Regions from separate parts of the Azospirillum sp. UENF 111221 genome, predicted to be linked through region 2. Evidence: predicted binding sites of a transcription regulator. Region 2 holds the regulator's gene; each other region holds the start of a gene.
What was found. Region 2 encodes PhoB, which activates phosphate uptake and scavenging genes when phosphate is short. Its sites were predicted from a motif close to TNTCATAAAACTGTCA; they were not measured.

Region 1 (10,261 bases), on a different contig from region 2:
AGTGATGAACTCGCTGCGCTCCGCCGCGGAACAGATCGCCAGCGTGGTGAAGCTGATCAATGCCATCGCCAGCCAGACCAACCTGCTGGCGTTGAACGCCACCATCGAGGCGGCGCGGGCGGGAGAGGCCGGGCGCGGCTTTGCCGTCGTCGCCAACGAGGTGAAGGCGCTGTCGCGCCAGACCGCCGACGCCACCAAGCAGATCGCCGATCAGGTCGCCAATCTGCAAAAGGAAACCGCCGCGGTGGACGAGGCGCTGGGCCGCATCCATTCCACCATCGGCTCGATCCAGGCGATCAACGGCACCGTCGCCGCCGCCATCGACGAGCAGGCGACCCTGACCTCGGAGGTCGCGCGGTCGCTCGACCGCTCGCGTCAGGACGCCATGGCGGCGGAACAGCGGATCGGCGACGCCGAACAGACGCTGGGGGGCGTGACCCGCAATCTTGAGGAGCTGACCGCGCTGAGCCGCGGCATCGCGGAGCGGGCCGGCAGCCTGGGCAGCGGTCTCGCCGGCCGCGTCACCGACGCGCTGCGTCAGACGCGCGGATAAGGCTGCTGGCAGTCGACGGAGTCGCCGCCGGCGATGGTGGTGCGGGGGGTGCCGCTTCTGGCGGCGGGGGCCGCACCGCCCGGCAGCGGCACGATCAGCCGGCGCTTCACCGGCTGCTGTGCCGCCCGGCGCGACACGCCGGCGAAGATCTGCTTCGACGCCTCGATCATCGTCACCCCGGCGAAGGCCTTGAACCAGCGCCCGCCGACCTCTTCCCAGGCGGGTGCCGTCTTTTGCAGGAAGTGCGAGCGGAGCGGCGGCATGAACAGGGCGTGGCGGGTGCGTTCCGGCACGAACATGGTGTCGCGCAGCACCTGCTTCAGCTGCGAGGCGGAATAGGGAAAGCCGTGGCCGAAGGGCGTCCAGTCGGCGCGCGCCCACAGGCCGCGGCGGTTCGGCACCACCGCCAGCACCCGGCCGCCGCCGGCCAGCACGCGCCAGATCTCGCGCATCATCGGGCGCAGCTGCTCGGTGCCCTCGAGCCCATGGACCAGAAGCACGCGGTCGATGGTGTTGTCGCCGAAGGGCAGGTCGGCCTCGTCGCCCAGCGCCACCATGCCGGGCCCTTCCGCCGGCCAGAAGCTGACTCCCTGGCTGGCCGGCATCACCGCCACCACCCGGTCGGCCTCGCCCATGAAGGGTCGCAGGTAGGGTGTGGTGTAGCCGACGCCGAGAACGATCTGGTCGCGCACGTCCGGCCAGATGGTGCGGATGCGCCGCCGGATCATCCGCTGGGCCGTCTGCCCCAATCCGGACTCGTAGAACTCCCTCAGATCGACGATATCTGTGTACATGGTATCCCAAGCGTAACACGGGTTTCGTATCGCAACAGCAGGGAGTCCGCTGCCGTGGAGGTCATTCTCGTTCCGGCTTTCGCCGACAACTATATCTATGTGCTGCGTGACGCGGCATCCGGCAAGGTCGGTGTGGTCGATCCCGGCGACGCTGCCCCGGTGCAGGCCGAGCTGGATCGGCGCGGTTGGTCCCTGACCCACATCTTCCTGACCCATCATCACGACGACCATATCGGCGGAGCGGCAGCGCTGAAGGAGGGCTATCGCGCCAGCGTGGTCGGCGCCCGTGCCGACGCCCACCGCATCCCCGGCATGGATGTGGCGCTCAGCGACGGCGACCGGACGGTGTTCGGCGAGCAGACCGCCCGCGTCTTCGCCGTGCCCGGCCACACCAGCGGCCACATCGCCTTCTGGTTCGAGGCGGCGGAAACCCTGTTCAGCGGCGACACGCTGTTCTCGCTGGGCTGCGGCCGTCTGTTTGAAGGCACGCCGGCGCAGATGTGGGAGTCGCTGCAAAGCCTGCGGGCGCTGACCGACCGGACCCTGGTCTATTGCGGCCACGAATACACCCAGTCGAATGGCCGCTTCGCCCTGACCGTCGATCCCGCCAACGCCGCCCTGCATCAGCGGATGGAGGAGGTTGCGGAACTGCGCGAGCGGAACCGGCCGACGCTTCCCACCACCATCGGCATGGAACGGCGCACCAACCCCTTCCTGCGCGCCGACGATCCCGGTGTCCAGGCCGCCATCGGCATGACCGGCGCCCCGTCGGTGGAGGTGTTCGCCGAACTGCGCCGGCGCAAGGACCATTTCCGCGGGTGAAGCTTGCCGACAACCAATCGAATGCGGAAGGAGCGTCCATGTTGAAGCTGCGCTGGAGCCCCACCTCGCCCTATGTGCGCAAGGTGATGATGGTCCTGATCGAACGCGGGCTGGAGGACCGGGTGGAGCGGGTGACGACCGATCCCTGGTCGGCCGACACCGATCTGCCGACGGACAACCCGCTGGGCAAGGTCCCCGCCCTGACGCTGGAGGACGGCACCACGCTGTTCGACAGCCCGGTGATCGTCGAGTATCTCGATTCGCTGGGCGACCGGGCGCCGCTGTTCCCGCCGGCCGGCCCGGCCCGTTGGACGGCGCTGCGCCAGCAGGCCGTCGCCGACGGCATCTGTGATGCCGCCATCCTGCGCCGGCTGGAATCCATGCGTCCGGACGGCGAAAAATCGGCCAACTGGATGGAACGCCAGCGTAAGGCGGTGGCCCGTTCGCTCGACCTGCTGGAGGCGGAGGCCGCGTCGCTGGAGGGTGAGGCGACCATCGGCATCCTGTCGGTGCTGGTGGCGCTCGGTTACCTCGATTTCCGGTTCGGGCACGAGGATTGGCGCGTGGGGCGCCCGGCGCTCACCGCCTGGTTCACCAAGGCCTCTGACCGGGACAGCCTGCGTCGGACGGCGCCGCCGGTGTAACGGCGGCATTCCTTCCAGATTCTACGCGGTATGCGTGCAGTAACGCGGCGTCCGGCCCAGTCGGGCGCCGCTGTTCGTTTCACGCGCTGTTTACGTTCGATTCACCATGACCGCCTGCGCGACCGATGATTTCCGGCCTCCGGCAATCTTTCGATTGTGCGTAGCGAAAACTTCATCCAACCGTCACCGATTCATCCAACCAGAAGGGCTACCCATGGCACCGGCCGGCTTGCGGAGAACCGCGGGCGCGGTACGGACAACCTCCAAGCCACGGGTGGCCCATATGGCAAAGCCTATCGACCAGCGCCGGCGGTCCGGCATCAAGTCGAAGATGCTGATCGCCTTCGGAACCGTGGCGGCACTGCCCTGCATCGCGGCGGTGGTCGGCTGGATGTCCTACGGCGCCGTCCGCGGCCATGTCGCCGACATCACCGGCACCCAGGTGCCGGTGCTCAGCGCCGCCCATGGCCTCGCCACCACCACGGCGCGGGTGCTGGCGCTGGGGCCGCTGATCGACGCCGCTTCGTCGGAGGAGGATCTGGTCCGGCTGCGCAATGCGGCGGGCGAGCAGCGCCGGGCGCTGGACGGTCAGCTCGCCCAGCTGGCCGGCGGACAGGGCCATGCTGGTGGCGATGCGGCCCGCGTCGCCGACCTGACCGGAACCGCGCGCTCGCTGCTGGGTACCATCGATGCGCTGGGGACGGCGACCGGACGGCGGCTGACCTTGCAGGAGCAGCGCAGCGGCCGGCTGGCGGAGCTGAGCGATGCCCATGCCCGTCTGCTCGCCGCGCTGAAGCCGGACATGCAGGCCTCGCGCGAACAGCTGGCCCAGGCGATTTCCGCGATGGTGCAGGCGACCTCCGAATCCTCCGCGGTGATCGGCGCCGAACTGGGGCAGACGGTGATCCCGCTGTTCCAGCTGCGCGGTGCCGAAGCGGCCCTGGCAAAATCGCTGCTGATCGGCGCCTTCGAGACCAACCGGTCCAAGGTGATGTCGCTCTCCACCGACTTCGACTCCGCGCTGTCCGACCTGCAGGGCGCACTGCGTCCGCTGGCGAAGAGCGAGGCTGCGGCCCCGGTGGTGGCGACGATCAACGAGCTGGCCGCCTTCGGCGATGGCGATGCCAGCGTCTACACCCGCCGCGTCCGTCAGCTGAGCCCCGGGATTCCGGAGGCGGAAGGGCAAAAGCTGACCGAGTCGCTAAACGCCAGCGTCGACGACATCGTCCGGCTGGACCGCGACGCCAACGCCCGCATGCTGCCGCTGATGCTGAATTCGCGCGGCCGCATCGCCGAGGCCGGCAATGCGATCGCCGAACGGATGCAGGATTTGTCCACCAACACGGTCCCGGCGGCGCAGCAGCGCTACACCGTCCTGAGCGGCCTGATGGCCGACGCCAACCTGCTGGCCGGCAAGCTGGCGGAGGCCGGCAACGCCGAGACGCCGGCCCGTCTGGCTGCCGCCCGCCGCACGCTGGCCCCGCTGGCGGCAACGATCCGCAGCACCCTGGCCGCGTCAGGCGACGATCTGGGGGCGGAGGTCCGCCGGCTGGCGGAGCGGCTGCTGGACCTTGGCTTCGGCAACGACGGCATCCTGGCGCTGCGGGCCGGCGAGCTGGCGGCCTATGCCGAGAATGCCGCGCTGATCGACAGCAATCGCAGCACCGGCGCCACCCTCACCGCCATGGTCGACGGGCTGGTCCAGGCGGCGGAAAAGGCGACCGCCGACGGGGCCGCCGCCGCCCACGAGGCGCTGGAACGCACCAATCAGGTTCAGATCCTGCTGGCGACCGCCGGCGTGCTGCTGGCCGGGCTGATCGTCTCGCTCTATGTCGGCCGCCGCGTCGTCGGCCGGATGGAGGCGCTCGCCGACGCCATGCGCCGGGTCGCCGGCGGCGACCTGACGGTCGAGCAGAAGGCCGACGGCAATGACGAGATCACCGACATGGCCCGCGCGCTGTTCGTCTTCATCGCCAACGCCCGCGCCATGGAAGAGGCGCACGAGAAGGTGGAGATCGAGCGCCGCAACGCCGCGTCGGCCCGCCGCACCAGCATGCTGGAGATCGCCGACCAGTTCGAACGCAACGTGCTGAGCAGCGTCGAAACGCTGGCCGAGGCCGCGCGCCAGATGGCCGCCCGCGCCCGCTCGCTGACCGACATCGCCGCCAACGCCAACGACCGCGCCGAGGCCGCGATGCAGCTGTCCGGCGAGATGGCGGCGGGCATCCAGCAGGTGGCGACCGCCGCTTCGGAAATCTCCCAGTCCATCGCCGAGATCAGCAAGCGCACCGGCGAATCGGCCCGCATCATCGGCGACACCGCCGCCGGAGCGGAGCAGGTGAAGGCCACCGTCGCCGACCTGTCGAGCACGGCGGGAGAAATCGGCACCGTCGTCGGGCTGATCGACGAGATCGCCGGCCAGACCAACCTCTTGGCGCTGAACGCCACCATCGAGGCGGCGAGGGCAGGGGAGATGGGCCGTGGCTTCGCCGTGGTCGCCGGAGAGGTGAAGGCCCTTGCCGGCCAGACCGCCCAGGCCACCGCCGAGATCGCCCGCCAGATCGCCGCGACCCAGGCGGCCAGCCGCGAGACGGCGGAGGTGGTGGCGGCCATGACCGGCAGCGTCCAGCGCATCGAATCCAACGCCTCGGCCATCGCCGCAGCGGTGGAGGAGCAGGCGGTGATCACGTCGAGCATCGTCGACAGCTCGCACCGCGTGGCGGTCGGCACCCAGGCGGCGTCGGACCATGTCGCCGGCCTGTCCGAGGCCGCGGCCAAGGTGCGTACCCAAGCCGGTGACGTGCTGCTGGTGGCGGAAGGCCTGTCGCACGAGGCGACCAACCTCGGCTCCGCCGTGCATCTGTTCCTCCAGGAAATCCGGGCCGCGCGATGAGCCTTGCCAGGACTTCGCGTTCCCAGTCTCGAACGGGTCGGTTTCATAAAACTGACACGTAAACAAAACAAACCCGTCACCGGCGGCGGCTATGGTCACCGCGACGAAGAAGGCGGGTTCCGACATCCGGCCAAGGCCGGGCTTTTCCGAAAAACCCAACCAAACCGTCCAAACCTATCGGGAGTTTAGCCGTGAAAACCATGACCTCGGCGTTCGTTCGCTGCGCTGCCTTCGGTGCCCTGGCCGTCCTGTCCGTGTCGGTCGCCCCGATTTCGGTCGCCTCGGCCGCCGACATCTCCGGCGCCGGCGCCACCTTCCCGTACCCGATCTATGCCAAGTGGGCCGACGCCTACAAGAAGGAGACGGGCACGGGCCTGAACTACCAGTCGATCGGTTCGGGCGGCGGCATCAAGCAGATCAAGGCCAAGACGGTCACCTTCGGCGCGTCGGACATGCCGCTGAAGCCGGAAGAGCTGGAGCAGGCCGGCCTGATCCAGTTCCCGATGATCATGGGCGGCGTGGTTCCGGTCGTGAACCTGAAGGGCATCAAGGCCGGCGAGGTCAAGCTGTCGGGCACCGTTCTCGCCAACATCTACATGGGCGAGATCACCAAGTGGAACGACGCGCAGATCAAGGCGCTGAACCCCAACGTCAACCTGCCGAACACCGCCATCGCCCCGGTCTACCGCTCTGACGGGTCGGGCACCAACTTCCTGTTCACCGACTACCTGTCGAAGACCAGCCCGAAGTTCAAGACCCAGATCGGCGCCAACACCTCCGTCCAGTGGCCGGCCGGCATCGGCGCCAAGGGCAACGAGGGCGTGGCCAACATGGTCAAGCAGACGGACGGCTCGATCGGCTACGTCGAATACGCCTACGCCAAGCAGAACAACATCACCCATCTCGATCTGCAGAACAAGGACGGCAAGACCGTCTCCCCGAAGATCGAGGCCTTCCAGGCTGCCGCCGCCAACGCCGACTGGGCCAATGCCAAGGGCTACTACGTCCTGCTGACCGACGAGCCGGGTGCGGAGAGCTGGCCGATCACCGGCGCCAGCTTCATCCTGATGTACAAGACCCCGCAGGACGTGGCGTCTTCGGCCGAAGCGCTGAAGTTCTTCGACTGGGCCTACAAGAACGGCTCCAAGATGGCGACCGAGCTGGACTATGTCCCGATGCCGGACGCCGTGGTGTCGCTTGTCCAGAAGACCTGGTCGCAGACCATCCAGGCCGACGGCAAGCCGGTCTGGACCGCGTCGGCCAAGTAACGACGGCCAACCGACCCCGGGCGGGCCGCTGGTTGGCGCGCCCGGGGGCATGATCGCCGGAGGGGACGGAAATTGCGCCGTCCCCACCGCACGCCTCACGGAGCGGCCATGACCGAGATCGCGCTGACCTTGACCGACGCACACGCCTCCACCGCCCGACGGGCCCGCCGCCAGCGCCTGCAGGATGCGGCTTTCCGCAACGCCACCCTCGCATTCGCGCTGCTCGTCCTGCTGATTCTGGGCGGCGTCACGGTTTCCCTGATCGACGGCGCGCTGCCGGCACTCCGCGCGTTCGGCTTCGGCTTCGTCGGAACCGAAGTCTGGAACCCGGTGTCGGAGGAATTCGGCGCGCTCGCCCCCATTTACGGCACGCTGGTAACGTCGGTCATCGCCATGGCTGTCGGCATTCCCGTCAGCTTCGGCATCGCCCTGTTCATCACCGAGATGTGCCCCGCCTGGCTGAAGCGCCCGCTCGGCGTCGCCATCGAGCTGCTCGCCGGGATCCCCAGCATCATCTACGGCATCTGGGGCCTGTTCGTCTTTGCCCCCTTCATGCAGTCGACCATCCAGCCCTTCCTGATCAATACGCTGGGCCAGATCCCCGGCATCGGCAACCTGTTCATGGGGCCGCCCTACGGCATCGGCATCCTGACCGCCGGCCTGATCCTGGGCATCATGGTTCTGCCCTTCATCACCTCCATCACCCGCGACGTCTTCGAGACGGTGCCGCCGATGGTGCGTGAATCCGCCTACGGGCTGGGTGCCACCACCTGGGAGGTGGTGTGGAACGTGGTGCTGCCCTACACCCGCACCGGCGTCGTCGGCGGCGTGATGCTGGGGCTGGGCCGCGCGCTGGGCGAGACGATGGCGGTTACCTTCGTCATCGGCAACGCGCACCGCATCAGCTCCTCGATCATGGCGCCGGGCACGACGATCTCGGCCTCCATCGCCAACGAGTTCACCGAGGCGGTTGGCGACGTCTACACCTCCTCGCTGGTGGCGCTCGGCCTGATCCTGTTCCTGATCACCTTCGCCGTCCTGTCGATCGCCAAGCTGATGCTGCTGCGCCTGCAGCGCAAGGCCGGAGTTTGAGGCCCATGACGATGTCCAATTCCGCGACGCTGGCGACCCCCATCGGCGGGCTGTATCACCGCCGGCGCATCGCCAACAAGCTGGCGCTGTCGCTGGCGCTGGGGGCCGCCGGCTTTGGCCTCTTCTGGCTGGTCGCCATCCTGTGGACGCTGCTCTACAACGGGCTGTCGGCCATCAACCTCAGCCTGTTCACCGAGAACACCCCGCCGCCGGGCGGCGAGGGCGGCCTGCTGAACGCCATCTTCGGCAGCGTCGTCATGACCGCGGTCGCCACCGCGGTCGGCACCCCGGTCGGCGTCATGGCCGGAACCTATCTGGCGGAGTTCGGCCGCAACACCAAGCTGGCCGAGGTGGTGCGCTTCATCAACGACGTGCTGCTGAGCGCGCCGTCGATCATGGTCGGCCTGTTCGTCTACGAGGTGCTGGTGATCCGCATGGGCCATTTCTCGGCCTGGGCGGGTGCCATGGCGCTCGCGGTGCTGGTGATCCCGGTCGTCGTCCGCACGACCGAGGACATGCTGAAGCTGGTGCCCAACAGCCTGCGCGAGGCCGCCGCCGCGCTCGGTGCGCCGCAATGGAAGGTGATCACGATGGTCGCCTACCGTGCCGCCCGCAACGGCATGATCACCGGCATGCTGCTGGCCGTCGCCCGCATCAGCGGCGAGACCGCGCCGTTGCTGTTCACCGCCCTGAACAACCAGTTCTGGAGCGCGGACATGAACGCGCCGATGGCCAACCTGCCGGTGGTCATCTTCCAGTACGCGATGTCGCCCTATGAGGACTGGCGCCAGCTGGCCTGGGGCGGCGCGCTCCTGATCACGGTCGCCATCCTGCTCCTCAACATCGGCGCCCGGCTGCTGGCCGGTCTCGGCACGACGAGAAAGTAACCATGACGATGACCCACATGGACGCCAACAGCCAAGCCCACGGCAGCCACCCGATGCCCCCCGGCATGATGGCCGGCGCCGCCGCCGACCGTGCCATCGCCGGTGCCGGCCTGCCCGAGAAGATCACCGTCCGCAACCTGGACTTCTTCTATGACGGCTATCGCGCGCTGAAGAGCATCTCGCTGCCGCTCTACGACCGCCAGGTCACCGCCTTCATCGGCCCGTCGGGCTGCGGCAAGTCGACCCTGCTGCGCATCCTGAACCGGATGTACGACCTCTATCCCAAGCAGGTCGCCACCGGCGAGGTCATGCTGGACGGCGTCAACATCCTGTCGCCCAAGCAGGACCTGAACCTGCTGCGCGCCCGCGTCGGCATGGTGTTCCAGAAGCCGACGCCGTTCCCGATGTCGATCTACGACAACATCGCCTTCGGCGTGAAGCTGTACGAGAAGCTGTCGCGCGCCGACATGGACGAGCGTGTGGAGTTCTCGCTACGCCGCGCCGCCTTGTGGGACGAGGTGAAGGACAAGCTGCGCCAGAACGGCATGAGCCTGTCCGGTGGCCAGCAGCAGCGCCTGTGCATCGCCCGCGCCATCGCGGTGAAGCCGTCGGTCCTGCTGCTGGACGAGCCGACCTCGGCGCTCGATCCGATCTCCACCGCCAAGTGCGAGGAGCTGATCGACGAGCTGCGGTCCGACTACTGCATTGCCATCGTGACCCACAACATGCAGCAGGCGGCCCGCATCTCCAACTTCACCGCCTTCATGTATCTGGGCGAGCTGATCGAGTTCGGGAACACGGAAGAGATCTTCACGAATCCGACCAAGGAAAAGACCTCCGAATACATCACCGGCCGCTTCGGCTGACGCTGGCTGCGCCGTGTTCGGCAAGCGCGAAGCTCCTGTCACCGGATGGTGACAGGAGCTTTTTTGTTTCTCCCTCAATCAGGATTCGGCAGGCTATGAAGCCCTGGAGGTTTAGCCGACCGTTCAGGAAATTTCCATAATCGAACTTATGTGTTTTTCTCTTGTAAGCGCATGTAAGGGCAATGTCAGCGCTTTGATAGCCCGCCGCGAAAAATCATCCGAAGTCGGAAATATTCCGCTTCCAAATCGCCTTCGCTTCCTCTATGATCCGCCCCACTTCGCGATGCCGTCCGGCCCGCCCATTCCGGCCGGGGTCCGCCTGCGTCCCTTTTGGACGCTTGCATTTTTTGATTCCAAAGGTTTTCAATGTCGTCCGTTCGTCCGCGCAAGGCCGCGATAGCCTTCATTCTCGTCACCGCCGCACTCGACATCGTGGCGATGG
Region 2 (10,261 bases):
TTTGATCGAGGAGGGCACCCGTGACCATCCGGACCCATGTTTTCGCCGCGACCGCTTTGGGCCTGGCTGTGGGTTTCACCGCCCCGGCCTGGGCGCAGTCGCGCGACCAGAATCCGTGCGGTCGGCTCCTCCACCGTCTTCCCTTTCACCACCGCGGTGGCGGAGGCCTTCGGCAAGACCGGCAAGTTCAAGACCCCGGTGGTCGAATCGACCGGCACCGGCGGCGGGCTGAAGCTGTTCTGCGCCGGCGTCGGCCCGGCCCATCCCGACATCGTCAACGCCTCGCGCCGGATCAAGAAGTCGGAAATCGACCAGTGCGCCGGCAACGGCGTCACCACGATGACCGAGCTGAAGATCGGCTATGACGGCATCGCGCTGGCCTCCTCGAAGAAGGCAGCGCCGGTGTCACTGTCCACCGTCCTGCTGTGGAAGGCGCTGGCGAAGGAGGTGCCGGTCAACGGCGCCCTGGTCGCCAATCCTTACAAGCTGTGGTCCGACATCGACCCGTCGCTGCCCAAGGCGGCCATCGAGGTGCTGGGGCCGCCGCCCACCTCCGGGACGCGCGACACCTTCAACGAGCTGGCGATGCTGGAAGGCTGCAAAAAACTGGCCGAGGTCGCCAAGGCGGTTCCCGACGAGAAGGCGCGCGAGCGCGCCTGCATGACGATCCGCGAGGATGGCGTCTATGTCGAGGCCGGCGAGAACGACAACCTGATCGTCCAGAAACTGCTCGCCAACCCCAACGCCTTCGGCGTCTTCGGCTACAGCTACCTGGACCAGAACCGCGACACGCTGCAATCCGCGAAGATGGACGGGGTGGAGCTGACGGCGGAGACGGTGGCCGCCGGCAAGTATGAGCTGGCCCGCCCGCTCTACATCTATGTCAAGAACGCCCATGCCGGCGTCATTCCGGGCATCCGCGAGTTCATCGGCGAATACACGTCGGAGCGGGCGATGGGCGACGACGGCTATCTGGTCGACAAGGGCCTGATCCCGGAGCCGAAGGCGCTGCGCGACACCGCCCGCGTCGAGGCGGTCAACCTGACGCCGTTGCAGTTCTGACCAACTCCTCCTCTTGAGCGACCCGCATGCAGCTGACCCTCCTCGCCCTGATCCTGGCCCTGCTCACCCTGATCGGCTTCATGATCGGCCGGTCGCGGGCGGCGGCGTCCGTTGGCGGGCGGGTGGCGGAGCTGCATTCGGTCCCGTCATATCATGGCGTCTATGTCGCGCTGTGGGCCGGGCTGCCGGCGCTGCTGCTGTTCGTCGCCTGGACGGCGTCGGAAGGCTGGCTGGCGATGCAGCTGGTGCTGTCGGCCCTGCCGGAGCGGCTGACCACCGGTGACGGCCAGTCGGTCGCCCTGCTGAAGGCCGACATCCTCAACCTCGCCCACGGCATCTCGACCGGGCGCGACTCCGATCCGCTGGTGGTCGAGGCGGCGCGCCGCTATGCGGGCTTCCGCGATCTCGCCGGCTGGAGCCTGCTGGCGGTCGGCGCCAGCCTCGCCGTCGCCGGGCTCGCCTGGGGCCGCCACCGCATCGGCCCGGACCTGCGCGCCCGTCCGGCGGTGGAGCGGGTGGTGCGGGTGGCGCTGGTCGTCTGTTCGCTGGTCGCCATCCTGACCACGGTCGGCATCGTCCTGTCGCTGCTGTTCGAGGCGCTGCGCTTCTTCAGCGTCGTCTCACCGCTCGACTTCCTGTTCGGCACCCATTGGAGCCCGCAGATGGCGATGCGGGCCGATCAGGTCGGATCGAGCGGTTCCTTCGGTGCCATCCCGCTGTTCGCCGGCACGCTGCTGATCACGGTGATCGCCATGGCGGTGGCGGTGCCGGTCGGGCTGATGGCGGCGATCTACATGTCGGAATATGCCGGACGCGGCGTGCGCACCTGGCTGAAGCCGGCGCTGGAGATCCTGGCCGGCATCCCGACCGTGGTCTACGGCTTCTTCGCAGCACTGACCATGGCGCCCTTCGTGCGCTCGGTCGGCGAGGCGCTGGGGCTGGACGTCAGTTCGGAATCGGCGCTGGCCGCCGGCATCGTCATGGGGGTGATGATCATCCCCTTCGTCAGCTCGCTGTCGGACGACGTCATCAACGCGGTGCCGCAGAGCTTGCGCGACGGCTCCTACGGCCTCGGCGCCACCAAGTCGGAAACCATCAGGCAGGTGGTGCTGCCGGCGGCGCTGCCGGGCATCGTCGCCGCGGTGATGCTGGCGGTCAGCCGCGCCATCGGCGAGACGATGATCGTCACCATGGCGTCGGGCCTGACCGCCAACCTGACCGCCAACCCATTGCAGGCGGTCACCACCGTCACCACCCAGATCGCCACGCTGCTGGTCGGCGACCAGGAGTTCGACAGCCCGAAGACGCTGTCGGCCTTCGGCCTCGGCCTTGTGCTGTTCCTCGTCACGCTCTGCCTCAACATGGTCGCCCTGCGGGTGGTCCGGACCTATCGGGAAAAATATGACTGACCTCGTCGAGCGGGACGCGGCGGCCGTGACGCCCTCCCCCGCCTCAACCACCCCGCCGAAGTCGCGCCTGCGCAGCGAGGCCTTCGCCCGCCGTCTGCGCGCCCGCCATGCCGCGGAGCGCCGCTTCCGGCTGGCCGGCGCCGCCGCGGTGGCGCTGGCGGCGCTGATGCTGGTTCTGCTGCTGGGCTCCATCGTCGCCAAGGGCGCCAGTGCCTTTTGGGAAGCGCGCATCCGGCTGGAGGTGACGCTGGACCCGGCGGAGGTCGCCGACCGCAACTACGCCGCCCCGCTGCGCCGGGCGCTCTACGCCCAGTTCCCCCAGGTCACCGACCGCGCCGGCCGCCGCGTGCTGAACGACCTGCTGTCGTCGGGGGCACCCTACGAGCTGGAGGCGATGGTGGCGAAGAACCCGGCGCTGGCCGGCACCACGCAGACGATCTGGGTCCGCGCCGACGACCAGATCGACCAGCTGGTGAAGGGCGGCTACCGCCGCGACCTGCCGGAGAGCGAGCGCGGGCTCAGCGACGCCAAGGTCGCCGCCGCCGACGCGCTGCTGGCCTCCGGCGCGCTGGCGCAGGGCTTCAACACCACCCTGTTCACCGCCGGCGACAGCCGCGAGCCGGAACAGGCCGGCATCGGCGGCGCCATCGCCGGCTCGCTGCTGACCCTGCTGGTGACCATGGCGCTGTCGGTGCCGACCGGCATCGCCGCCGCGGTCTATCTGGAGGAGTTCGCGCCGAAGAACCGCTGGACCGACCTGATCGAGGTGAACATCAACAACCTCGCCGCGGTGCCATCGATCATCTTCGGCCTGCTCGGCCTCGCGGTGTTCCTCGGTTTCTTCGGCATGCCGCGCTCCGCCCCGCTGGTCGGCGGGCTGGTGATGGCGCTGATGACGCTGCCGGTCATCATCATCGCGTCCCGCGTCGCGCTGAAGGCGGTGCCGCCGTCGATCCGCCAGGCGGCGCTGGGCATCGGCGCCTCGCCCTTGCAGACGGTGCTGCACCATGTGCTGCCGCTGGCGATGCCCGGCATCCTGACCGGCACCATCATCGGCATGGCCCGCGCGCTGGGCGAGACGGCGCCGCTGCTGCTGATCGGCATGGTCGCCTTCATCGTCGACGTGCCCCACGGGCTGACCGACAGCGCCACGGTGCTTCCGGTGCAGATCTACATGTGGGCCGACAGCCCCGAGCGGGCCTTCACCGAGCGCACCTCGGCGGCGATCCTGATCCTGCTCGGCGTCCTGATCCTGCTGAACGGCGCGGCCGTGATCCTGCGCAAGATTTTCGAGAGACGGTGGTGAGCGTCATGAGCATTCAGAACCCGCTGAAGCTGCGGCCCCGCGCCGAAGACCGCCCCGGTCAACGCGCGGGTGCCGCCCTGCCCAACAAGATGACCGCCCGCGGGGTGACGGTGTTCTACGGCGCCAAACAGGCGTTGAAGGGCATCGACCTCGACATCCAGGAAAACCGGGTGCTGGCGCTGATCGGCCCGTCCGGCTGCGGCAAGTCGACCTTCCTGCGCTGCCTGAACCGGATGAACGACACCATCGAGGGCTGCCGGGTCGAGGGGCGGATCGCGCTGGATGGCGAGGACGTCTATGGCAAGGCGGTCGATGCGGTGCAGCTGCGCGCCCGCGTCGGCATGGTGTTCCAGAAGCCGAACCCCTTCCCCAAGTCGATCTACGACAATGTCTCCTACGGCCCGCGCATCCATGGCCTGGCCTCCGGCCGCGACGAACTGGACGAGGTGGTGCAGACCTCGCTGAAGCGCGCCGGGCTGTGGGGCGAGGTCAAGGACCGCCTGCGCGAACCCGGCACCAGCCTGTCCGGCGGCCAGCAGCAGCGGCTGTGCATCGCCCGCGCCATCGCCGTCAGCCCCGAGGTGATCCTGATGGACGAGCCCTGCTCGGCGCTCGACCCCATCGCGACCGCCCACATCGAGGAGCTGATCGACGAGCTGCGGGCCAACTACACCATCGTCATCGTCACCCACAACATGCAGCAGGCCGCCCGCGTGTCGCAGCGCACCGCCTTCTTCCATCTGGGCGAGATGGTGGAGTGCGACGACACCGAGGACATCTTCACCAACCCGCGCGACGAGCGCACCCAGGGCTACATCACCGGCCGCTATGGCTGAGCCCCGCCTTACCTCTGCGCCCTCCCCTCCTCCTTTGTTGAAAAGGCTGTCCCATGCCGGTTAACGTCGAGACGCGCGCTGTCAACGGAGCCACCATGAACGCGGCCCTGAAGCCGCTCGTCCTGATCGTCGAGGACGAGGCCGACATCCTGACGCTGCTGAAGTACAACCTGGAAAAGGAAGGCTTCCGCGTCGCCACCGCCAGCGACGGCGAGGAGGCCCTGCTGGCCGCCGGCGAGCAGACGCCGCACATCGTGCTGCTCGACTGGATGCTGCCGCTGATGAGCGGGCTGGAGGTCTGCCGCCAGCTGCGCCGCAACGCCAAGACCCGCGACATCCCGATCATCATGCTGACCGCCCGCGGCGAGGAAGGCGACCGGGTGCGCGGCCTGAACTCCGGCGCCGACGACTACATCACCAAGCCCTTCTCGCCGACCGAGCTGGTCGCCCGCATGCGCGCGGTGCTGCGCCGCGCCTCTCCCGGCATGACCGACGAGGTGCTGACCTTTGCCGACGTGACGATGGATCTGGCCGCCCACCGCGTCCGCCGCAACGGCCGTGACGTACACCTCGGCCCGACCGAATTCCGCCTGCTGCGCCACTTCATGCAGCATGCCGGCCGGGTGTTCTCGCGCGAGCAGCTGCTCGATCTGGTGTGGGGCCACGACGTGTATGTCGAGCCGCGTACGGTCGACGTACACATCCGCCGCCTGCGCAAGGCGATGAACGAGGAGGACGAGCTGGACCTGATCCGCACCGTGCGGTCGGCCGGCTACGCGCTCGATACCAAGTCGGTGTGAGTGCGGGGTTCGGATGGGGGTAGGATGGGGGCCAAGACCACCACAGCACTGGTGAGAAGGCCCTCGATGATCCTGCTTTTCACCGATTTCGGACTTTCCGGCCCCTACACCGGCCAGATGAAGGCGGTGTTGGCACAACAGGCGCCCGGCGTGCCGGTCATCGACCTGTTCGCCGACGCCCCCGCCTTCGACCCACAGCTGTCCGCCTATCTGCTGGCAGCCTATGCTCCGGCCTTCCCGGCTGGCAGCGTCTTTCTCTCTGTTGTCGATCCCGGCGTCGGCACTGACCGGCGGCCGGTGATGGTGGAGGCCGACGGGCGCTGGTTCGTCGGTCCGGACAACGGCCTTTTCGCCCTGATCGCGCGCCGCGCAACGTCGCTAAACGCCTGGACAATCGACTGGATCCCGGACCGGCTGTCCGCCAGCTTCCACGGCCGCGACCTGTTCGCCCCCGTCGCCGCCAGCCTTGCCACCGGCCGGGCCGTCGCGCGCAGCCCGCTCAATCCCGCCGCCATCGACCGGCCGGACTGGCCGGAGGAGCTGCCGCGCATCGTCTATGTCGATGTCTACGGCAACGTCATGACTGGCCTGCGGGCCTCCGCCCTGCCCGCCGACGCGGTGCTGACCGCCGGTGGCGCCCGCGTCGCCCGCGCCCGCACCTTCGGCGCCGTCGGGCCGGGGCAGCCGCTGTGGTACGAAAACTCCAACGGGCTGGCCGAGATCGCCGTCAACCGCGGGCGGGCCGACCGGGTGCTGGGACTGGCCGTGGGCGACCTGGTGACGGTAGAGTCCTGAGCGGGCCCAAAAGAAAACCGCCCGGAAGCGGGTGCTTCCGGGCGGCTGCTGCGTCGATCAGGTGCTTGTCCGATCGGGCGTCTCGGGTCGGATGTCCTCAGGCTCAGTCGTTGTTGCGCTGGCCCAGGAACTGCAGCAGGAACTGGAACAGGTTGATGAAGTCCAGGTACAGCGTCAGGGCGCCCATCAGGGCCAGCTTGCCGGTGCTCTCGTGATCGTAGCCCTCGGCGTAGCTTTCCTTGATCGCCTGGGTGTCGTAGGCGGTCAGGCCGGTGAAGATCAGCACGCCGATGGCGGAGATCGCGAAGTGCAGGGCCGGCGACTGGAAGAAGATGTTCGCCAGGCCGGCGATCACCAGGCCGATGACGCCCATCATCAGGAACGAGCCCATCTTCGACAGGTCGGCCTTCGTGGTGTAGCCGTAGAGGCTCATCGCCAGGAAGGTCGCGGCGGTGACGAAGAAGGTCAGCGCGATCGACGCCCCGGTGAAGACCAGGAAGATGGCCGACATCGACAGGCCCATGGCACCGCAATAGGCCCAGAAGATCATCTGTGCCGATGCGAAGGAGAGGCGCTGGATGCCGAAGGACAGCACCATGACGAAGGCCAGCGGCGCCAGCATCACCACCCACTTCAGCGGCGTGCCGAAGATGGTGGCCATCATGGCCGGGCTGGACGACACGAGCGCGGCGACCAGACCCGTCAGGATCAGGCCGGCACCCATGTAGTTGTACACGCGCAGCATGTGCTGGCGCAGGCCTTCGTCGAAGTATCCCCGATCTGTCGCGCGGCCTGCGGTCGCGAAGCGGTTATAGGTCGGGTCTGCCATGGTTTGGTTTCCTCGGTGGAATTGGGTGATCCCGTCGCAGGACATATTGGCGAGTCCGCCAGGCGGTTCAATAGGAATCGGCGGCGCTTTTTCCAGATGAAAAAGCTTTCACGATTCGTTTTTCCTGCGGCTTCATCATACGGGAGTCACTCGTTCCGAAGCAATGGCGCCGAAGGCTGGCCCAGAGCCCGCCAAGTACCATAGAACCCGAAAGCCAGCGTGATCGCCGTACTCAGCAACGCGGTGGTGACGACAGCCGACGGCAGGAAGCTCCATTCCCAATGCATCAGGAACTTCAGCACCGCCCAGGCGGTCAAGGTTCCGATGAAGCCGGCAATGACCGCGGTCAGCAGGCCGAGCAGCCCGTATTCCAGCAGGAAGGCGCGCAGAATGTCGCCGCGCGTGGCCCCCAGCACCTTCAGCACCACCGCGTCGTAGACCCGGCGGCGGTGGCCGGCGGCGACCGCCCCGGCCAGCACCAGCGTGCCGGCGGCCAGCGTGATGCCGGCGACGATGCGCACCGCGGTGCCGATATGGCCCAGCATCTCCGCCACCGTGTCCAGCGCGTCCTTCACCCGCACCATGGTGATGTTGGGGAAGCGTTGCAGGACGGCGCGCTGCACCTGCGTTTCGGCGTCCGGCGTGGCGCGGACGGTGGCGACCCAGGTCTGCGGCGCCCCTTCCAGCGTGCCGGGGGCAAAGACCATGGTGAAGTTGATCGCCATGCTGCTGAAATCGGCGGAACGGACGTTGGCGACCTTCGCCTCGAAGCTGCGGCCCAGGATGTTGACGGTCATGGTGGCGCCGGGACCGATGCCGAAGGCCTCGGCGACGCTCTGGTGGATGGAGATCAGCGGCGGCCCGGCATAGTCGGTCGGCCACCAGGACCCGGCGGTGACGGTGGAGTGCTTCGGCAGCGTCGCCGAATAGGTGATGCCGCGGTCGCCGGCCAGGATCCAGGCCTGCTCCGGGTTGACCAGCGCCTTTTCGGCATCCTCGCCGTTCACCCGCTCGATCCGACCGCGCAGGCTCGGCACCGCCTCGAAGGCGCTGGCGCCGGGGACGGCGGTGACGAGCTCGCGCAAGGGGTCGAACTGGTCGCGCTGGATGTCGACGAAGAAGAAGGCCGGGGCGTCCTGCGGGATCGTCTCCGACACCCGGCGGGAGAAGTTGCCCTGGATCAGCGCGATGGCGACCAGCACCGTCAGGCCAAGCCCCAGCGACAGCACCACCGCCGCCGTCGGGTTGCCCGGCCGGTGCAGGTTGGCGAGCGCCAGCCGCAGGCCGGGACGCCTGACCCGCCCTACCCTCGCAGCACCCCAGGTGACCAGGGCGGCGGCGGCGCGGAAGGCGAGGAAGGTGGCGATGGAGCCGCCGACGAACCACAGGGCGAAGATCTTGTTGTGGGCGGTCAGCACCGCCAGCCCGGCGAGCGCCGCGGCCGATACCACCATCGCGACCGTATAAGGCGTGCGCGGCCGTCCGCCGGCCGGGGCGATCACGTCGCGGAACAGGGCGCCCGCCGGCACCTCGCGCGCCCGGCCGAGCGGCCACAGCGAGAAGGTCAGCGCGGTCAGCACGCCATAGAGGGCGGCGAGCGCCAGGGCGCCGGGATAGACGCCGATGTGGGCCGACACCGGCAGCACGCCGTCGAGCAGCCGGCCAAGCGCCAGCGGCGCCACGGCCCCCAGCGCCAGCCCGATGACGATGCCCAGCAGCGCCAGCGCCAGGATCTGCGCCAGATAGAGCTGGAACACCAGGGCGCCGGGCGCACCGATGCACTTCATCATGGCGATGGTGCGGGCACGCGAATCGAGATGGCTGCGCACCGCGTTGCCGACCCCGACGCCGCCGACCAGCAGCGCGGTCAGCCCGACCAGCGTCAGGAACAGCGTCATGCGGTCGATGAAGCGCTCGATCTGCGGCGAGGCGTTGGTGTAGTCGCGCATCCGCCAGGGCGCGTCGGGGAAGCGGCTGCGCAGGGTATCCTGCCATGCCTTGAGGTCGGTGTCCGGCGGCAGCGCCACCTTGGTGCTCCACCAGGTGAGGCTGCCGGGTTGCAGCAACCCGGTGTTCGCCAGCGACGGCAGCGCCACCAGCAGGCGCGGTCCGAGCGAGAAGGCGTTGGAGGAAGCGCGGTCCGGCTCGCGGTCCAGCACGGCGGCGACGCGGTAGGCGCCCTCGCCGACATGGATGGTGTCGCCGGGCTTGATGCCCAGCCGGTCGACCAGACTGGCCTCGACCACCGCACCCCAGCGGCCGTCCTTCTGCGCCAGCGCGTCGCGCAGGTCGCCGCCGCCGTCCAGCGTCACGGCGCCGTAGAGCGGATAGAGATCGTCGACCGCCTTCAGCTCGACCAGCGATGAGCGGACGTTGTCATCCGCGCGGGCCATCGCCCGCATCTCGGCGGAGGTCGACACCCGGCCGCCGGCCTTCAGCGCGGCCATCTGCCCGTCGGCCGGCGGATTGTAGAGTTGCCGCAACGCGACGTCGCCGCCAAGGATGGAACGCCCGTCGCTCGCCAGCCCGTCGAGCAGCCCGCTCGACACCGACTGCACCGCGGCGATGGCGGCGACGCCCAGGGCGAGGCAGGCGAGGAAGACCCAGAACCCTTTCAGGCCGGTGCGCAGCTCCCGCCGGGCAAGCCGGAGCGCGAGGCTGAGGTTGGTCATCGCGTAGCCCCCTTCCACCTGCTGCTGTCCCCTCTCCCCCCCGGGGAGAGGGTTAGGGTGAGGGGGGTGCGTGGCGAGGATTGCTTCAATGGCGAGGACTTTGCGCGTCGAGCAACGCCACGCACTGCGTCCCCCTCACCCCGACCCTCTCCCCGGGGGGAGAGGGAGTATTTGGCGCGAACATCCTTTCCATCCCCCTCACTCCCCCGCCGCCTGGAGCTTCGCGCGCCGGGCGGCCTGCCCATCGTCGGCGATCCGCCCGTCCGCCAGCCGCACCGTGCGGTCGCAGCGCGCAGCCAGGCTCTGGTCGTGGGTGATCAGCACCAGCGTCGTGCCGCGCCGCTCGGCCAGATCGAACAGCAGCTTGACGATGGTGCTGCCGGTGTCGATGTCGAGGTTGCCGGTCGGCTCGTCGGCCAGCAGTAGCGACGGCTCGGTGACGAAGGCGCGGGCGAGCGCCGTGCGCTGCTGCTCGCCGCCCGACAGCTGGCCGGGATAATGGTGGATGCGATGGCTTAAGCCCACCTGCTCCAGCCCGACGCGGGCGCGGTC
Region 3 (10,261 bases), 570 kb from region 2:
CACCCCCTCCACCACATTGGCGAGCGCCACCGGCACCCGCTCCAGGTCGAGCCGGCCGGCCTCGATCTTTGAGAAGTCGAGGATGTCGTTGATGATGGTCAGCAGGGCGCCGGCCGATTCCCGCACCACGCTGACCAGTTCGCGCTGGTCGCCGGTCAGGCTGGTGTGCTCCAGCAACTCCAGCATGCCCTGGATGCCGTTCATCGGCGTGCGGATTTCGTGGCTCATCGTCGCCAGGAACAGCGACTTCGCCTGATTGGCCGCCTCCGCCTCCGACCGTGCCGCCTCCGCCGCCACGCGCGCCGCCACCAGATCCTGCGTGCGCTCCGCCACCTGCCGTTCCAGGCTGCGGTTCAGCTCGGTCAGTTCCTCGTACAGGTGGACGTTGTCGAAGCCGATGGCGACCTTGGCGCAGAACACCTCCAGCAGCCGCCGCTCGTCGGCCGTCAGGGCGCGGCCATGCCCGAGATAGACCACGGTGTCGTGCCGGCGGGTGGCGGAGCGGAAGACCAGGACGCTGTGCCCGCGCTCATAGCGGTTGCGGCCATCGGCCAGCGCTGCGGTCACCGCCTGCGCCGCGTCGGGCGGCAGCGCCAGGAACAGCGGGATCCCCTCCATCCCGACATGGCAGCCGGCACCGCCCAGCACCAGCGGCTCCGACGGCCGCGGCCCGTCGCACAGGCGGCTGACCAGCGCCACCCCGCCCGACACCCCACCCGACATCAGTCCATTGGCCGGCGGGCAGACGCCGACGATCTGGGCCACGGCATGGCGGACGAACTCCGCCATCGTCCGCTTGCCCAGCAGGGTGGAGGAGGAGTCCAGGATGCGCTCCAGCCCCTCCCGGTGATCCTCGATGGCGGTGATGTCCTGATAGCCGCGCAGCGCGGCGACCACAGAGGTGAACAGCTTCTGCGCCGTCAGCTCGGTCTTCGATTTGTAATCGTTGATGTCGTAGCTGAGGATAACGTCGCGTTCCGGCGCCTGCCCCGGTTGGCCGGTGCGCAGGATGATGCGCACACGGCGGTTGCTCAGCTCGCTGCGGATGTAGCGGACCAGCCGCAGACCGGCATCGTCGGATTCCATCACGACGTCCAGCAGGATCACCGCGATGGCCGGGTTGTCGCGCAGCACCCCGCGTGCCTCCGCCGCGGTGGCGGCCGACAGGAACTGCGCCGGGCGTCCTTCAAAGGTGAAGCCGCGCAGCACCATCTTGGTGGTCGCATGGATGGCCGGGTCGTCGTCGACGATCAGGATCAGCCAGGGTTCGACCGGCTCCGCAGCCTCGGCAACCGCCTCGACGGCGGGCTCCTCCTCCGCGAACAGGAATTCGTCGCTCATCACGGTCCCCCGCCGAACTTGCCGCGCTTTTCCACCCCGACACGCGGCCCAAAGCGCCGGCGACCTTAGCATATGTCGGGGAATGGCCGCCAGTTCGGCCCCCTCCGGCGGCCATCGGGCTGAAAGGGTGGATTTGCCGGGCGGCAGCCGCCATGGTGGCGCCGTTTTCCATCGCGCATGTGCCGTCATGAACCTGCTTGCCTGCATCCACGACAAGGCCCCGCTGATCGAGGCGCGGGATCCCGACCTGGGCGACCTGTTCCCGCCCGGCTTCCTCGATCTGTACGAGGTGCACAGCTACCGCAACGCCGCGCGCATCCTGGCCCATGCCTGCACGGCCGAGTTCCGCGAGATCACCGAACGGCTGATGGAGTTTCGCATCCGCACCGAGGACATCGTGGCGTCCGGAGGCAACAAATCGCAGATCGCCAAGACGATGGAGCGGATGCTGAACCCGCTGGGCTGGAACGAGACGCGCATCCGCGGCGACCTGTTCATCACCAAGATGATCGTGACGCACGAGGAGAAACGCCGCGTCGCCGGCAAGAACCGCGGCCGGACCGTCACCGAACAGCGCCAGCGCGAGGAGCTGTACAAGGTCAACGGCTTCATCGACGGGCACAAGATCGACTTCGTGAAGGGACGGGTGTCCTTCGACCTGGAATGGAACAGCAAGGACCAGACCTTCGACCGTGACCTCTACGCCGCCCGCACCTTCTACGAATGCGGCATCATCAATGCCGGCGTCCTGCTGACCCGCAGCGCCGAGCTGATCCCGCTGTTCACCGAGGTGGCGCGGCGGGTCGAGATGAAGAATTTCCAGAACAAGTACGGTGCCAGCACCACCTGGATGAAGAAGCTGCTTTACCGGCTGGATGCCGGCCGCGGCGGCGGCTGCCCGGTGCTGGCGCTCGGCATCCGTCCGGCGCTGGTGTCGGATTTCGACGACTGGAAGGACAGCCATCCGGTGGTCCGGCAGGCCGCGACCTTCGATGTCGATACCGGTGCGGAGGACGAGGACGATCTGTGGTGAGGGCGCCAGGGAGCCCTCACCGGCTTCTTCACGCGAATTTGCGGTCGGTCAGCAGCAGCCGCACCGCGAAGCCCAGGAACAGGACGCCGGCGATGCCGTCCAGCGCCGTGCGGACCCGCGGGCTGGACAGGACGCGCCGCGCGGCCCCGGCACTGAGTGCCGCGATGCCGACCAGATAGAGACCGCCCAGCACCGAGATGATGTTGCCAAGGATGAAGGTCTGCAACGCCACATGGCCCAGCTCCGGGGCGATGAACTGGGGCACGAAGGCCAGCTGGAACAGGATGATCTTCGGGTTCAGCAGGTTGGTCAGCAGCGCCTGGACGAAGACGCGGGAGGTGCCCGCCGGGGCCGGGGCCTCGATGGACGGAACGGGCTCGGCTCCGCGGCTGGTCCAGACGCTCCACAGCGACCGCAGGCCGATCCAGGCGAGATAGGCGCCGCCGGCATAGCGCAGCAGGTCGAACAGCGACGCCGACGCCGCGATCAGGGCGGAGATGCCGGCGGCGGCCAGCAGCGAATGGACGGTGTTGCCGACGCAGATGCCGATGGTGGCCACCACGCCCGCCTGCCGGCCATCGGCGATGCTGCGGGTCAGCACCAGAAGCGAGTCCGGTCCCGGTGCCAGGACCAGCACACAGACGGCGACCATATAGAGTTGCAGCAGGTGGAGGTCGAGCGGCAGGGTCATCGCAGGACGGACCTTCGGCGAGAGGTTCGGGTGCTCAGTCGGGCCAGCGGCGGTGGATCCACAACCATTGCGCCGGCCGGTCGCGGATCCAATCCTCCAACAGTCGGTTCAGCCTTTCCATAAGAATTCGCGCATCCGCATTGCGGTCGCCGCTGGTCGGGTATTCCTCCGGCGGCAGGACGGTGACGCGGAAATGGGCCCCCTCCAGCCTCTCGGTCCGCGCCGGACACAGCGGGAGCTGCATCTTCATGCCGAGGACGGCAGCCGCCGGAGCCGTCATGGCGTCGCGACCGAAGAAAGGCACCGGAATGCCGTCGTTCATCTTCTGGTCGATCAGCATGCCGACATGGCCGCCCCTGGTCAGGTGACGCAGTAGGATCCTGGCACCGTCCGGCCCCTTGGGAATCTGCATGCCGGTCGCCGCCCCGCGCAGCTTCACCAGCAGTTCACCGACCATCGGGTTGTTGGGCGCGCGATAGACCAGCCCCAGCTCCAGCCCCAGCATGCGGGAGGCGACCGACTGGACCTCCCAGTTCGCCAGATGGCCGGAGACCAGGATACCGGCCTTGCCGTCCTCGCGCAGCGCATCGACATGCTCGATGCCGACCACCTCGATCCGTTCACGGCCGATCTGCTCCAGATGCGGATATTCGGCGATGGTGCGGCCGAGATTGTCCCACATGCCGCGAATGATCGCCTCGATCTCCGCCCCGCTCTTCTCGGGGAAGGCGCGGGTCAGGTTGCGCCGGGCACGGGCGCTGTTGGGCAGCCACGGCCCCACCGTCCGGCCGATCCAGCCGCCGAGCGCCGATGCGCGGTCGAGCGGCAGCATCCGGAACAGACCGCAGACGCCATGGACCAGCAGCGCCTCCACCGGATAGCCGATGCGGCGCGTCAGCCATTTCTGAAACGGGCTACGCGGCTTGGCCATCGGGGCTTCCTTTCAGCGAAACATGCGTCAGCAGCGCGGCGAGCGCGCTCTCATCGGCCCAGCGCACCGACACCGGCAGGACGGCGATCTTCGCCCGCAACTCCGGCGGCAGGCGGATGGCGTCCTTGGCGGTGGTGACGGGCACGGCGCCCAACGCCGCGGCGCGGTCGAGCAGCGCCGCCACCTCGGCCGGACGGTAGGGGTGATGGTCGGCGAAGGGCACCCGCTCCGCGATGCGGGCGCCGAGCGCCTCCAGCGTCGCGAAGAACTTCTCCGGCCGGCCGATGCCGGCGAAGGCCAGCACGTCGCGCCCGGCGAGACGGGCGGCGGCCTCCGGATCGGGCTCCAGCCGGGCGGTCAGCACCGGGCGTCCGCCGGCCAGCGCCGCCAGACCGTGACGGTCCTCGCCCAGGATCACCAGCGCATCGGCGCGGGCGAGGCCGTCGGCCACCCGTTCCCGCAGCGGCCCCGCCGGAACCAGCCGGCCGTTGCCGAAACCGACCGCCCCGTCTGCCACGATCAGCGACAAATCCTTGTGCAGGGCCGGGTTCTGGAAGCCGTCATCCATGACGATTGCCTTGGCTCCGGCGGCAACCGCGCGCTCCGCCCCAGCCAACCGGTCGCGCGCCACCCAGCAGGGCGCCGCCCCGGCCAGCAGCAGCGCCTCGTCGCCGACGTCGGCGGCGGTGTGGCGGCCGGGATCGACCGCCAGCGGACCAGCCTCCCGCCCGCCATGGCCGCGGGTCAGCGCATGGACGGCGACACCGCGGGCCTGCAAGGCCGCAATCACAGACAGCCCGACCGGCGTCTTGCCGGCGCCGCCCGCCACCAGATTGCCGACGCAGACCACCGGAACGCCGACCTTGCGCGGAACGGTTCCGGCGATGCGCCGCCGCCCGGCCAGCCCATAGAGCGCACCCAGCGGTGCCAACAGGGTGGAGGCGAGACCGGGCGGCCGGTACCAAAAGGCGGGGGTCTTCACGGCGGCGCGTCCCCTCAGGCAGCCGTCCGGATGCCGGCCGCGCCCAGCACCGGGGCCAGCGCCGCCAGCGCCCGGTCGATGATCCGCCGGTTGTCGGCGGTCACCCGTGCCGCACCCGCGACGATGCGGTCTCGTGCACGGTCATCGGTCAGCAGCCGGCGCGCCTCGCGGGCCAGCGCCTCGCCGTCCGCCACCGGCAGGGCGCCGCCGGCGGCTTCCAGCATGTGGGTGATCTCGCCGAAATTGAACATGTGCGGCCCGTACAGCACGGCACAGCCCAGCTGCGCCGGCTCCACCGGGTTCTGTCCACCATGGGGGATGAAGGAGCCGCCCATGCACACCACCGGTGCCGCACGGTAGAACAGCCCAAGCTCGCCCATGGTGTCGGCGACATAGACGGCATGCTCGGGACCCGGCAGGCGATGCCCGGCGGTCCGTTGAAGAACCGGCAGCCCGCGCGCCCGCATCAGCTCCGCGATGGAGTTGCCGCGATGGGCATGGCGCGGGGCGACGACCGTCAGCAGCCCGGGCAGCACGGGGGCCAGCGCGGTGTGGACCGCCGCGGCGATCTCGTCCTCGCCAGGGTGGGAACTGGCGAGCAGCCAGACGGGCCGGCCGGCCAGGGATGCCCGCAGCGGCTCCATCGCGTCGGCAACGGCGGGGGGAGGCTCGGCGGAGAATTTCAGGTTGCCGACGCTGGCGACACCGGAGGCGCCGAGCCGGCGCAGCCGCTCCGCATCGCCTTCGGTCTGGGCCAGCGTCACCTGGAAGGTCGACAGCAGGCCGCCGATCAGCCCCGGCACGTTGCGCCAGCGCGAGAAGCTGCGTTCGGACATGCGGGCATTGACCAGCGCGGCGGGGATGGATCGGGCGCGGATACCGGCCAGCAGGTTCGGCCAGATCTCCGATTCCGTCCACAACACCGCGTCGGGCCGCCAGTGTTCGAGGAAACGGTCGACCGCGCCCGGCAGATCGACCGGCACATACTGGTGGATCGCACGCCGCGGCAGCCGCCGGCCCATCAGCTCGGCCGAGGTGACGGTGCCGGTGGTCATCAGCACGGTCAGGTCGGGCGCGCCGTCCAGCAGCCGGCCGACCAGCACGAGGACCGAGTTCGCCTCCCCCACGCTGGCCGCGTGGATCCAGACCAGCGGACCGGCCGGCCGGGCTTGCGATGCCATGCCGAACCGCTCCGCCTGGCGCGCGGGGTCTTCCTTGCCGGCAGCACGGCGCCGGTCGAGATAGAGGCGCACCGCCGGCCCGGCAACGGTCGTCAGGCCACGGTAGAGGGAATGCAGCATCAAGGCCCGGAACAGGAGACGTACGACAACGGGCGCGTTGCCGGTGCCCCTGATACGGACCACCGGCGACGCGCCCGGCGGCACCTTAGCACGCGGCAACGGTTCCGTAACAGGGGCCGGTGCGACGCAGGCCCCTCATCGCTCCCTCAAAGCGTCACAAGCGCCAACCGCGCGGAAAAGGCTGCGGCGCATCCCGAATGCTTCCCGCTTACGAAAAGGGTCGCAGGTTCGACAGGAACTGTTCGGCCGAGCGGCGCCAGGAGTAGCCCAGCGCATAGTCGCGGCAGGTCTGCGCCGGGATCGCCAGCGCCCCTTCGACCGCGCGCTTCAGAATCCTCGTCCAGGCAGCCGGCGCCGGAGCCGTCCACCACGTCCAGCGGTCCAGGCACCGGATAGGCCGCCACCGGCACGCCGGACGCCAGCGCCTCCAGCAGCACCAGCCCGAAGGTGTCGGTGCGCGACGGGAAGACGAAGACGTCGGCGGCGGCATAATGCCTCGCCAACTCCTCGCCATGCTTGGCGCCGACCCAATGGACGGCCGGATACTTGCGCTGCAACTCCTCCCGCGCCGGGCCGTCGCCCACCACCACCTTGGTGCCGGGCAGGTCGAGGCGCAGGAAATCCTCCAGGTTCTTTTCCACCGCCACGCGCCCGACATACATCGACACCGGACGCGGCAGATCGAGGAAGTCCTTGTCGCGGGGCCGGAACAGCTCGGTGTCGACTCCGCGGGTCCAGCGGCGGATGTTGGCGAAGCCGCGGGTCGTCAGCGCGTCCTCGATGGTCTGGGTCGCCACCATCACCGCCGAGGACGGCTTGTGGAAGCGGCGCACCACCGCATAGGACAGCGCCAGCGGGATCGGGGCGCGGTCGCGCACATATTCGGGAAAGCGGGTGTGGTAGGCGGTGGTAAAGGGCTTGCCGTGCTTCAGGCAATAGGACCGGGCGGCAAAGCCCAACGGCCCTTCGGTGGCGATGTGGATGCAGTCGGGCCGCAGGCCGTCGATCATCGCCCACAACCGCCGCTTCGCCCCCAGCGCCAGCCGGATTTCCGGATATGTCGGCATCGGCAGGGTGCGGAAGCGGTCGGGGCCGATCACCTCGACGCTGTGGCCCATCGCCTCCAGCTCCGCGCGCACGGTGCCGATGGTGCGCACGACGCCGTTCACCTGCGGGTGCCAGGCGTCGCTGACGATCAGGATGTTCACGCCGCTTCCCGTTCCTTCGCCGTGAGTTCCTTCGCCTTGATCTTGCCGCCGGTGGGACTGCTGCTGGGACCGGTGGTGGCAAGCCGCTGCGCCATGACCTCCGTCCAGTGGATGATTTCCAGCGCGCCACTGTCGTGCTCGACCAAGGCGGTGCAGGACTCGACCCAATCGCCGTCGTTGCAATAGAGGATTCCTTCGATGTCGCGCATCTCAGCGGTGTGGATGTGGCCGCAGACGACGCCGTCGACCTTGCGGCGGCGGGCCTCCTCGCCGAGCGCCTCTTCGTATTTGCCGATGAATTCGACCGCGGTCTTCGCCTTGTGCTTCAGGTAGGCCGACAGCGACCAGTAATTGAAGCCGAGCTTGCGGCGCACCCAGTTGAACAGGGTGTTGACGTGCAGCAGCGTGACGTAGGCGTGGTCGCCGAGCAGGGCCAGCCACTTGGCGTAGCGCACCACCGCGTCGAACTTGTCGCCGTGGGTGATCAGCAGGCGGCGGCCGTCGGCGGTGGTGTGGACCCATTCGTCCACCACATGCACGCCGCCGAACTGCAGCCCGACGTAATCGCGCGCCGCCTCGTCATGGTTGCCGGGGATGTAATAGACCTCCACCCCCTTGCGGGCGCGGCGCATGATCTTCTGCACCACGTCATTGTGGGCCTGCGGCCAGTACCAGCTTTTCTTCAGCCGCCAGCCATCGACGATGTCGCCGACCAGGTACAGGTGATCCGATTCGGTGTGCTTCAGGAAATCGAGAAGCAGTTCCGCCTGACAGCCGCGCGTTCCAAGATGAACGTCGGATATCCAAATGCTGCGGTACCGCTTGACCGCTGGGACGGCGTCCATCTTCCGCTCCGTCGTCGCCATGGCCGATGGCCATCAAGACAACTGCCGTATAAAGGAAAGAGGCACTCCTTGACAATGATTTGAAACACCCGCACCTATTCGTCACAACGATTTGGGCTATCGTCATACCGCCGCAGTTTTACTGCAATGGAACCGCCACGAGCCCTTCACTGTTCTGCAACAGAAGGCGCCCTTCGCGCCGGCCAGGGAGAACGAATTGGTGCGCGACACGGTTCTGATGGATGAAAGTCCGGCGGTTGGCATGGGCAGCGGCGAGGATGCGGCCATCGACATGCGACGGCTGCTGGTGATCCACAACCCGACTGCCGGCGGGCGGCGGGCACGGCGGCTTCGCGCGGTGGTCGCCCGGTTGGAGGCCCGCGGCATCGGCGTCACCGTCAGGCCGACCGGCAGGCGCGGCGATGCGGAGGCGTTTGCCCGCGCGGCCGATCCCGCCGAGGTGGATGCGGTGGTGGCGGCCGGCGGCGACGGCACCATCAACGAGGTCATCAACGGGCTGGCCGCCCATGCCGAGGCGGGTCGGCCGCTGCCGCTCGGCATCGTGCCAATGGGCACCGCCAACGTGCTGGCGGCCGAACTGGGCCTGACGATGGATGCGGAGCGCATCGCAACGGCGATTGCCAGCGGACGGCGGACGATGATCTGGCCGGCGCAGGCCAACGGACGGGTGTTCTCGCTGATGGCCGGGGTCGGGCTGGACGCGCGGGTGGTGGAGCGGGTCGATCCCCGGGTGAAGCGGCTGATCGGCAAGGGCGCCTATGTCGCCGAGACGCTGGTGCAACTGGCGACCCGGCCCGACCACCGCTATCGGGTCACTCTGGATAATGGCGACGGCTGGGGCGAACCGCAGGAGGTGGCGTCGGTCATCGTCGCCAAGGGGCATTTCTACGGCGGCCGCTTCATCTGCGCACCCGATGCGCGGCTGACGGAGCCGGAGCTGCATGTCTGCCTATTCCCGCGCGGCGGGCGGCTGAACGCGCTGCGCTATGTCTGGGGCGTCACCGCCGGGCGGCTGGCGCGCTTTCCGGATTATCGGGTGGTGACGGCCAGGCGCGTTCGGATCGAGGGGCCGGCCGGCGACGGGCTGTTCGCCGATGCGGTGCAGGGCGACGGCGACGTTCTGGCGCGGTTGCCGGTGGAGATCGCGCTCGCGGGGTGGCGGTTGCCGGTGCTGGCTGGGTGAGGTTTTCCGATCACCGCGACGGCGGCAAGCCCCGCGCCGCCCGTGCCTGCTCCTGCAACGCCACGTAATGGTGCCAGACCAGCCGAGCCGCCAGTGAGCGATGGGGCCGCCACGGCTCCGCCACCTCGATCAGCTGCTTAGCATTCGGCTTGTCCGCCCAGCCCTTCAGCCGCTGGACGCCCAGCTGAATCGCCAGATCGCCGATGGGCCAGATGTCCGGCCGGTCGAGCGTGGTCATCAGGTAGACCTCGGCGCTCCAGCGGCCGATGCCCTTCAGCGCGACGAGCCGGGCAATCGCCTCCTCGTCGGGCAGGTCGTGGATGATGTCGAAATCGAGCCGGCCGCTCGCCACCGCCTCGGCGAGGCCGCGGGCGTAGCCGATCTTCTGGCGGGAGAAACCGCAAGCGCGCAAGCTGTCGTCGTCGAGCGCCAGGATGGCGTCGGGGGTGACGGTGCCGCCCAGCCGGTCCTGCAGCTTGGCCCAGAGCGCCAGCGCAACCTTGGTGGAAAGCTGCTGCTCCATCACCATGCGCAGCAGGCCGACGAATCCGGTCGGCCGGCTGAAATCCCGGATCACCGGGCCGCCGACGCGCAAGCATTCGGCGAAAATGGGGTCGAGCGCGGCCAGATGGTCAACACTCATCTGCCGCGCTCCACTCCGGAAACCGCTGAATCAAGAAACCGCTTAATCAAGGCTGCCGGCGGATCAGGCCACCAGCTCGATG

Region 1: the regulator PhoB is predicted to act here: its motif matches at 5,748-5,763, upstream of pstS (phosphate ABC transporter substrate-binding protein PstS).
Region 3: the regulator PhoB is predicted to act here: its motif matches at 8,403-8,418, upstream of ACWPN3_RS26830 (UDP-2,3-diacylglucosamine diphosphatase).

The regions. Positions count from the first base shown of each region.
Region 1 is NZ_JBSNCH010000004.1:177,576-187,836, forward strand. Features, by position in the region: gene ACWPN3_RS12895 (methyl-accepting chemotaxis protein) at 1-553, shown strand, start outside; gene ACWPN3_RS12900 (methyltransferase domain-containing protein) at 538-1,347, opposite strand; gene gloB (hydroxyacylglutathione hydrolase) at 1,402-2,169, shown strand; gene ACWPN3_RS12910 (glutathione S-transferase N-terminal domain-containing protein) at 2,208-2,813, shown strand; gene ACWPN3_RS12915 (methyl-accepting chemotaxis protein) at 3,097-5,706, shown strand; gene pstS (phosphate ABC transporter substrate-binding protein PstS) at 5,907-6,974, shown strand; gene pstC (phosphate ABC transporter permease subunit PstC) at 7,083-8,066, shown strand; gene pstA (phosphate ABC transporter permease PstA) at 8,072-8,953, shown strand; gene pstB (phosphate ABC transporter ATP-binding protein PstB) at 8,956-9,819, shown strand; gene ACWPN3_RS12940 (TCR/Tet family MFS transporter) at 10,186-10,261, shown strand, end outside.
Region 2 is NZ_JBSNCH010000005.1:1,955,520-1,965,780, forward strand. Features, by position in the region: partial or broken gene ACWPN3_RS23970 (PstS family phosphate ABC transporter substrate-binding protein) at 21-1,062, shown strand; gene pstC (phosphate ABC transporter permease subunit PstC) at 1,089-2,471, shown strand; gene pstA (phosphate ABC transporter permease PstA) at 2,464-3,777, shown strand; gene pstB (phosphate ABC transporter ATP-binding protein PstB) at 3,783-4,613, shown strand; gene phoB (phosphate regulon transcriptional regulator PhoB) at 4,709-5,413, shown strand; gene ACWPN3_RS23995 (SAM hydrolase/SAM-dependent halogenase family protein) at 5,480-6,208, shown strand; gene ACWPN3_RS24000 (Bax inhibitor-1/YccA family protein) at 6,312-7,037, opposite strand; gene ACWPN3_RS24005 (ABC transporter permease) at 7,184-9,709, opposite strand; gene ACWPN3_RS24010 (ABC transporter ATP-binding protein) at 9,908-10,261, opposite strand, start outside.
Region 3 is NZ_JBSNCH010000005.1:2,525,749-2,536,009, reverse strand. Features, by position in the region: gene ACWPN3_RS26865 (hybrid sensor histidine kinase/response regulator) at 1-1,341, opposite strand, end outside; gene ACWPN3_RS26860 (BglII/BstYI family type II restriction endonuclease) at 1,529-2,374, shown strand; gene ACWPN3_RS26855 (LysE family translocator) at 2,403-3,065, opposite strand; gene ACWPN3_RS26850 (LpxL/LpxP family acyltransferase) at 3,100-3,996, opposite strand; gene lpxK (tetraacyldisaccharide 4'-kinase) at 3,980-4,978, opposite strand; gene ACWPN3_RS26840 (3-deoxy-D-manno-octulosonic acid transferase) at 4,993-6,279, opposite strand; partial or broken gene ACWPN3_RS26835 (glycosyltransferase family 4 protein) at 6,488-7,487, opposite strand; gene ACWPN3_RS26830 (UDP-2,3-diacylglucosamine diphosphatase) at 7,484-8,332, opposite strand; gene ACWPN3_RS26825 (diacylglycerol/lipid kinase family protein) at 8,553-9,536, shown strand; gene ACWPN3_RS26820 (DNA-3-methyladenine glycosylase family protein) at 9,547-10,179, opposite strand; gene purS (phosphoribosylformylglycinamidine synthase subunit PurS) at 10,243-10,261, opposite strand, start outside.